Regions from separate parts of the Aureibacillus halotolerans genome, predicted to be linked through region 1. Evidence: predicted binding sites of a transcription regulator. Region 1 holds the regulator's gene; the other holds the start of a gene.
The links. Region 1 encodes LexA, which represses DNA repair genes until DNA is damaged. Its sites were predicted from a motif close to CGAACATATGTTCG; they were not measured.
Positions count from the first base shown of each region.

Region 1 (4,434 bases):
AGCAATGTCGAGAAACCACACCAATACTTGAAATAACTTGAAACCTTTGTCAAAGTAGATTCGTAGACACATGTAGACGACAAGACAATGGAGGCGTTCAAATGAGTTTCTTTAAAAAATCGCTAGAAAGAGTCGGCATCGGTGGTGTGAAAATTGATGCGCAACTACAGAACAATCAGTACACAAAAGGGGATACTGTCCATGGCGAGTTCCATATAAAAGGGGCAGGCACGGACACAGACATTAACCAGCTTGTGATTGATTTATGTACAGTGGCTTGGTACGAGCATGAGGACAAAATGCATCAGAAGAAAGTGGTTGTTGACTCCTATTCATTTGAGGGCAGCCATGTAAAAAGTGGAGAGCGCTTAACGATCCCCTTTGCATTCGAGCTCCCTTATACCGTCCCACATTCCACGTCAAGAAGTCCTGTTTGGATTACGACTAGAGCGGACATTGAGCTCGCCATTGATCCAAGAGATGAAGATTATCTTGTGATTAAGGAGCCGGAAACATCTCGTCTTTTCCTCAATGCTGTCAGAAACCTTGGATTCCGTCTACGAGAAGTGGAGGTTGAAGCAGGCAACTATTTGACAGAGCGCTTTTATCAGAAAGTCTTGCCGATGGATCAAATTCCAAAGTATGTCCAAGAATTTGAATGGGCGGTCCCATCAGAATTTAGAGGTCATATTGATGAGATTGAAGCAGTCCTATATGCAACTGAATATTCCTTGCATGTACTGCTTACAAAGGACCAAAGATTAAGAGGGTTGGATAAGTTCTTTAAGTCCGAGGATGCGTATTATGAATTGGAATTTACGTTGGATGAGTTGAATCAACCTGATGTCGTTGAACGTGAGTTATGGTCCATCCTTCAAAAATAAACTTCAGGCTGATGAGAAACGCTCGCTTTCGTCGTTGCTTTGCCTTGTCCGGTGCTCATTGCCCTTTTGGCAACTCCGCACCAGTCGAGGTTTTACGTTACATAGAGCAAGCACGTCCGATGGCCTAAAGAAGCATGTAGTGAATGCAATTCTATAACAAAGAGCCTCTCCAATTTGGAGAAGGCTCTTTGTTTATCTATATCCAATGCGAAAGACAACCTCTTAATGAATCGCTCTGTAAAGCCCTACGACTTTACCGAGAATGGTGACATCATGAAGAATAATTGGCTCCATCGCTGCGTTTTCAGGCTGAAGACGGATAAAGTCTTTTTCCTTGTAGAAGCGCTTGACCGTTGCTTCATGGTCTTCTGTCATTGCCACAACGATATCCCCGTTATTGGCTGTTTGCTGTTGTTTAACGACAACAAAATCCCCGTCATAAATGCCAGCTTCAATCATACTTTCACCTTCGATGACGAGCACAAACACTTGCTCATCTGCTGGAAGTAGACTTTCAGGCAGGGCCATGTAATCTTCGATATTTTCAATGGCTGTAATCGGTTGTCCAGCTGTAACCTTCCCGATGACAGGAACATTCAATACTTTTGCAATAGGAGATGCATGTTCATCACTGTACAAGACTTCGATGGCTCTTGGTTTTGTTGGATCACGGCGGATTAATCCCTTGTCCTCTAGTCGTGCTAGATGACCATGAACGGTTGAACTAGAGGCAAGTCCAACAGCTTCCCCAATCTCTCTTACAGAGGGTGGATATCCTTTGCTTTGTACATTGTCCTTAATAAAATCTAAAATATCTTGTTGTCTTTTTGATAGTTTTTTCATAGTTATCCTCGCTTTCTATTACGCGTAGTGGATCCATACTTACAAAGTAAATGTAGGCATACAATTTCAAAAGGTTCATAGACTGGAAGTAATTTATATAAATTATAACAAACAGTCCTTTGGAATACAAACATAAGTTCGAATTTTATAGTTGACAAAACAAACGTTCGCATGTAATCTAAAGGCGAACGAACATTCGTATCAGGGAGGAATGAAGATGGTGGTTTCTGGGCGTTCTTATTATATTTGTCTTGCATTTGTTATTGTTGGCTTGATTCTCTTTCATGGTGTAAGTGATGAGGAGTATGCAACTGTTCATATAGAGAAGGGAGATAGCATTTGGGCACTTGCTGAAGAATACACGGCGCTGCATACAATGTCAAAACCGGATTTCATTCAATGGGTGAAAGAGAACAACCAGCTTCCTACAAGCACGCTTGAGCCAGGACAGCAGCTCATCATTCCAGTAACGATGAAGCAGCTAAGCACTGAGAGATCCTCACAATTTGCATACACGGGTGCGGAGTAATGAATGTGATTGGGTATTGTCGAGTAAGCACGGACAAGCAGTCGCAGGAGACGTCGTTAGGACGACAAGAAAAAGAGCTTACACAAGCCTGCCACACGGAAGGCTGGACATTAAAAGGCATCATTTCAGAAAAAGCCAGTGGCTATGACATTGATCGCGAGGGCATGCTTGAATTGATGGAAAGAGCGGTGTCCGAACAGATAGATGCCATCATTGTAAGTGATGCGACAAGAATCGGTCGTGGCAATGCAAAAATGGCGATTGTCCATTATTTTCGTAAGCATGGTCTGTCCTTGTACTGTGTCGAAGAAAATGGAGAGTTGACTCTGTCAGATGCTGATCACCTCGTGCTTGACATCGTTTCCATTGTCGAAGAATATCAACGCAAGGTACATAATGCTAAAATTTCTCGTGGGATGAGACTTGCAGTGAAGGATGGCTACAAGCCGTTTCGCAATTTAAGCAATCATACGTCAAGTTCGCCTGGTCGGAAAAGAAAAGAAATCCCTATATCCGAGATTGTAAGGCTCAAGAAGAACGGCCTGACGTATAGAGATATTGCGGCAACCTTAAGAGGTCTTGGGTACGACGTTTCTAAAGCGACTGTGAATCGACGTTTTAAACAATACGAAAATGAGCAAGTACAAAAAGAAGCGGTTCATTTGCATCCTTAATCCGTATTTTGTATGATGGGTGGCAAGAGGTGATAACGTTGCTATCCAAAGAGAAAATTAATCGCATTAACGAGCTTTCTAATAAAGCGAAACAGAGCACACTGACCAATGAAGAAAAGGAAGAACAACAACAGCTACGTAAAGAATACTTGGCCACTTTCCGATCGTCTATGCGTGACCACTTACACAATGTGAAAGTCGTTGACCCTGAGGGAAATGATGTCACACCAGATAAATTAAAGGAATCCAAAAAAAATCGTTTGCATTAACAGCTATAACGGAATAAACGAACATGACACCCGACGTCATGTTCGTTTTCATATAGTAGCAGTCGAATTGCTGTCAGCTAAGTTCACATGAAATGATTTCAGATGGCATTAAAGCCTTGCTACTTCACCGTGGTAGGGTATATGATAGAAGCAATAAGTTCTTTAATGAAGAAAGGAATGTACATATGACTGCAAACTTAGATACGCTAGCGATTAATACGATTCGAACGCTTTCAATTGATGCAATCGAGAAAGCTAATTCAGGTCACCCTGGGTTGCCAATGGGGGCTGCTCCAATGGCCTACAAGCTTTGGAAAGATTATCTTAACATTTCGCCTAAACAACCAAAGTGGTTTAATCGAGATCGCTTTGTTTTATCAGCAGGTCATGGCTCGATGCTACTTTATAGCATGCTGCATTTGTCTGGGTTTGATGTAACCATTGATGACTTAAAGCAATTCCGTCAATGGGGCAGCCGCACGCCAGGACATCCTGAAGTTGGTTATACAGATGGTGTAGAAGCGACGACAGGTCCACTAGGACAAGGGATTTCAAACGCCGTTGGTATGGCGATGGCTGAGCGCCACCTTGCGTCAACATACAACCGCGACGGCTATCCTGTTGTTGATCATTTTACTTATACGATCTGCAGTGATGGCGACATTATGGAAGGTGTTAGTGCAGAGGCAGCTTCCCTAGCAGGTCATTTGAAGCTTGGCCGTTTGATAGCTTTATATGATTCCAATGACATTTCACTTGATGGTGACCTAAATAGATCATTTTCTGAAAGTGTTGAAGATCGCTATAAAGCCTATGGCTGGCAAGTCATTCGCGTTGAAGATGGCAATGACCTTGATGCAATTGGTAAAGCGATTGAAGCCGCACAAAACGAAACGAATAAGCCAACGCTTATCGAAATCAAAACAGTGATTGGTTATGGATCTCCGAATAAATCCGGAAGCAGTGCATCGCATGGTTCAGCGCTTGGCGTGGACGAAGTAAAGCTCACAAAAGAGGCGTACAAGTGGACATATGAAGAAGATTTTCATGTGCCTGATGAAGTGTATACGAATGTCCGTGATGCGATCGTTTCAGCTGGTGAAAAGAAAGTGGCAGAATGGGATTCGTTGTTCGCTTCTTATAAAAACGACTTTCCAGAGCTTGCGGCACAGCTTGAGCTAGCGATCGATGGAAAGCTCCCTGAAGGTTGGGAAAAAGCGTTGCCTACGTATAGT
Region 1 is NZ_SNYJ01000007.1:110,454-114,887, forward strand. It holds gene EV213_RS10100 (sporulation protein) at 102-884, shown strand; gene lexA (transcriptional repressor LexA) at 1,107-1,727, opposite strand; gene yneA (cell division suppressor protein YneA) at 1,945-2,256, shown strand; gene EV213_RS10115 (YneB family resolvase-like protein) at 2,256-2,930, shown strand; gene EV213_RS10120 (DUF896 domain-containing protein) at 2,969-3,199, shown strand; gene tkt (transketolase) at 3,385-4,434, shown strand, end outside.

Region 2 (4,434 bases), on a different contig from region 1:
TGCTTTTCTCTAAAAGCGCAGGAAAAATCGGATGGTCCCCTACGCCTTGATACCAATAGCTCGCGTTAGAAAAATCTCCTTCTCGACGATGCATCATTCCATGAAGCAAGCTTCCTGTGGATTCCTCTAGCTGTTGTGAAATGTCATGGGACGCATGCAAATCATCATTCCAAAGCAATAATGCGCTTTTCATGGCGTCGGCCGCCCATTCTGGAGCATCCTCTGAGGCTAGCTCTCGTGAATCCATAGCAAGGATGTCCTCTGATAACGCTTCCATCCAAGTGTTTTTCGGCAATAAAGGCAGCTCTGCCCCACGTTCAATCAATTGTGCAATAGAATGTTCCAATGTCGTCATAGATTGTCTCGTCCCTTCAAAGTAAAATATACGTATAATCGATTACATTTGGTTCCTGGCGGGTATGCTATTGTAAGCAATGCCGATTCTCAAAAAAGGAGGGTACATCAATGCGAAGGTCCGGTAAAGAGCCTAAACCTCATCTTCAGGCAACGGTTCGTGCCCAGTATCACAAGCCTTTCCAAGCAAAGGGCCACCCCATCTGCGAGAAACCTCAACGTACAGCCTACATCCATTGTGACTGACTAGCTATTTAAAATAAAGCGTTTTTTCTCGTAGCTCACGTCTTGTTTTCGCTTCTCTATTTCCTGCTCCCGTACCTCAACAATTCGAAGGACTCTCTCTACTTCACGTTGCTGTTCTCTTAAATGATCTAAAGACTTATGAATTTTGTCCTGCATAATCCAGTCTGCAATAAGACCATCAAAAAACACATCAGCAAAACGGACAAATTCATTGGATTCTAGCGTCAAATCGAATTCATGCTGGATATCATTTAACTCTCTTTTAAACCGTCGCAAAGCATGTTGCACATTATGGATTTTTTCTTCCCCTTCACTCATATGCGAATGCTTAATCATTGATGAGATCGCGCCGCCACCAAACATATCAAACGTTCCCCAACCTTTTGCGCTATCGAACGAAGAGATTGCTTCTTGCAACGCATGCTTCACTCTTTGTCCTGCCAGTCTTGCTTCCTTTACGTCTTTATACAAAGCCTCTAGCTTCACGTACTCTATTGATAAATCGTTCAGCACCACAGACATTTGTGTATTTTTTTCTTTTACTAACGTTTCTTTTTGAGCCAATAGCTGTTGGTACTCAATTTCAATTGATTGTGAAGTTCTTTGATTTTGTTCGAGCTCTGCCTTCTCATTCTCAAGATCATCGACTGAAGCAACAGCTTCATCGTATTTTAGCTTAATTGCCGCGACCTCTTGTTTCTCTTTTCTTAATCGTTCCTGTTTTGAACCAAGCATGCTGTAAAACACGTTGTACGGATGAAACCCAACAAGCTGTTGTACGTCCTTTTCTTCCGCTTCAAGTTGGCTTCTAAATGATGCTGCTTTCTCCTTTTCTAGTTGGAGCTCTTGTAAAACTTTTGCTAAGTGCTTCGCTCGCTTCGTTTGTAATCTCTTTTCTTCAGTAAGCTCAACAAGCTTCCGATCTATCTCCTCCATAAGTGCTTCTCCTCCCTCATTTTAAGCTGGCCAAGGCATTTCACCCTTCTATCTTCTAAACCTTACGTACAAGAAGGGGATTACGTTTCATCCGATTGAACGATCTGATAAATGCGGTCGCTGATTGGGGGATGACTGGACAGCCACCACTGCACCCAGTTAGGTGGATACGCGACAGAATAGTTTCGTAAACCAATTGCCTGGTATGCACGTATTCCCGCCTGTTGATCGGGCGCATGTGTTAACGCGTACTCATCTGCTCGTTCTTCCATAACTCTTGACACCCCGTTTTGTATTGGGGAGGACAGAAACAAAAGCACACTTAATACGAGCAAAACAAAAGGGAGTGTCCGTGCATCACTTTTTGTTTGTGGTAGCTTCAATGGCTGTGCATTTGACGATCGAACGACAAAGTGCGTGAGCAATTGATCAATGCAATAAAACATCGGTAGCATCAGTAGAATACTACCTGCCAACCCTAGATAAAAATGTTTTTCAACAAAGTGCCCGAATTCATGAGCCGTTATGTACAGAATTTCATCTGGCGCTAATGCCAAGAGCGTCGTATCCCACATCACGATACGAGCCGTGTGACCGATCCCATAGACATACGCATTTAACGCTGTACTCGTCGAAGACCGATTCACCTCATAAAGATGATTCACTCCAATGTCTTGTGAAGTAGCAAAGGCCAGAATATCCTGTTCCGTCTCTGTGTTTTCCAGTGGTTTTGTTTCATAAAAAAGCGGTTCGATGACAATTGGCTGTAAAATAACATACATACATGCTAGTGGAGCTGCAAGCAGCCACATCCACAGCCACCAATGTCGAAATTTTTTCATAAAGCTATACACGAGAATGGCTATAAAGCCAATGAGGACAATTTGCACAAGGCTAGACACTAGCCAATCCTGCAACCAATCTCCAATCGATTGAACGCTTAGCCCTTCGCGCACAGCCAAGCGATATTGGACGTAGGAAAACGGCAGCATCGCTACGTCAACAACAACATAAATAAAGGCTAAATAGGCCGGAAGTCTGAGCTGCCTCCGTACCCCTCTGAACAGCGCTTCTTGCATTGCCATCCCAAATGTAGTCCATAAAAACATACCATAAATAAGCCATTTTAGCGGCGTGACAAGGAAATATACTAAATACCGTACTTTAGCGAGCTGTTCATGCGCTTGCCATTCCCCTGGTGCCAATAAAGCCAAAAGATCTGCTTCTGTTCCATCATATTTGCCTGGTGGTGTAAAAGAGGCAAAGAACAAAAAATAAACACTAATTCCGAATGCGTACACAACATAGACCCAACAAAACCTTTGGTACCAGACGCTCAGCGAAGCCACCTCCTAAAGACGTTCCGACACTTTTCTGTGGCAATGAAAAAAGCCAAGCAAACGCTTTTCAATCCGTTGTTTGAGTCTAACAGAATGAAGCAAACGCTTCTTCTCATACCCGCGAAATCGTATGAGGAATCCGATCTGATTCGCTCCATTATAAAGTCTTTGATCTTCCAACTTATGAAGCGTTATATGATGGAGCCGAAGCTGCTTCCTCACCTCGTAGGAAGACCGTGACAATTGATGTAAAATATCATTTTGCAAGGTTTCGTACAAGTGGGGAAACTTGACCTTGCCGTGAAAAGACATCAAGGCCAGTTGATCCCTCTCTATGACCTTCCTTGCATAATAAATGTCGATGTAAGCGTCAATCCATTGAATTTCTTCAGAAGATAAGTAATTTGACCTCGGGACCATCTTCTCCCCTCCTCTAGAACAGTATATACGAATATACGTTCTGTTATGAAGTGGGGATTATTGGTTTTGCTTAACTCAACTTTTGCATCTTTCATTTGGCAGACACGCTTAGATATCACTGGGTAAATCTACAATCTAATGTTGTGGTTGCTTTTTATACAAGCTGCCATACGCTCGCTTTCCGCGGGCGAACTGCGAGCCTCCTCGGCACTTCGTGCGCTGCGGGGTCTCGCTTAGCTCGCTTTTCCCGCTGGAGTCTCGCTAGTGGCTGCTTTAATGATGACCTAATTTTATAATGTCATATGAATTAAAAAGGGACTCATCTAATGATTTAAAGCGTAGAGATCCGCTTAGTTACTAAAAGACGATATTTTAGGAAATACAGGATTGTGAACATTGGAGCGTTGAAGGTGATTTTTGCTCTGCGTAAGTTGTCTTGCTTAATAAATCAGCTGCACAAGATCCTCTGTAGTGATGTTTCCAAAGTAATGAGGGATTTGAACATCTTGCAGAGCTTGGCGAACGCCTTCCTTCGTGTAAGTTGCCCCGATAAGCCTTTGTTCAATATCGGTTATGTCGCCGACGCCAAAGAAATCACCAAAAATTTTACAGTCTGCAATCACACCTTTGGCAACATTCAAACGAAGGTCAATCGACCCGACAGGAAAACGATGGGAGTGTTGGATATCAAATTTAGGCGATCGACCATAATTCCAATCCCAATTGCGGTATCGTGCTTCCGAAATTTTTTCAATTCCTGCGAGATCTTCTTCAGTCCACTCATACGTTGGAATATCGTCTGCTGTTTTAAATATGTATCGCAAGAGTGCCTGTTTAAATTCCTCAATGGCCATTTTTTGATCCATAAGATCGGAAATATTCGTCACACGACTTCGGATTGATTTTATGCCTTTGGATTGAATTTTTTCCATTTTGACGTTTAACGCTGAGACCACATTTTCGATTTCTGAATCAAACATTAATGTCCCATGACTAAACATACGTCCGCGCGTTGAAAACATGGCATTGCCGGAGATTTTTTTCCCATCAGCCTCGATGTCGTTTCGTCCACTAAGTTGTGCATTCACACCAAATTCACGTAGAGCCTCGATAACGGGTTCAGTGAATTTTTTAAAAT
Region 2 is NZ_SNYJ01000002.1:92,616-97,049, reverse strand. It holds gene EV213_RS02670 (hypothetical protein) at 1-355, opposite strand, end outside; gene EV213_RS02665 (GumC domain-containing protein) at 601-1,536, opposite strand; gene EV213_RS02660 (M48 family metalloprotease) at 1,617-2,837, opposite strand; gene EV213_RS02655 (YhjD family protein) at 2,889-3,296, opposite strand; gene lplA (lipoate--protein ligase) at 3,737-4,434, opposite strand, start outside.
Region 2: a site for LexA is predicted at 3,325-3,338, ahead of EV213_RS02655 (YhjD family protein). Genes of this name have one in related genera too.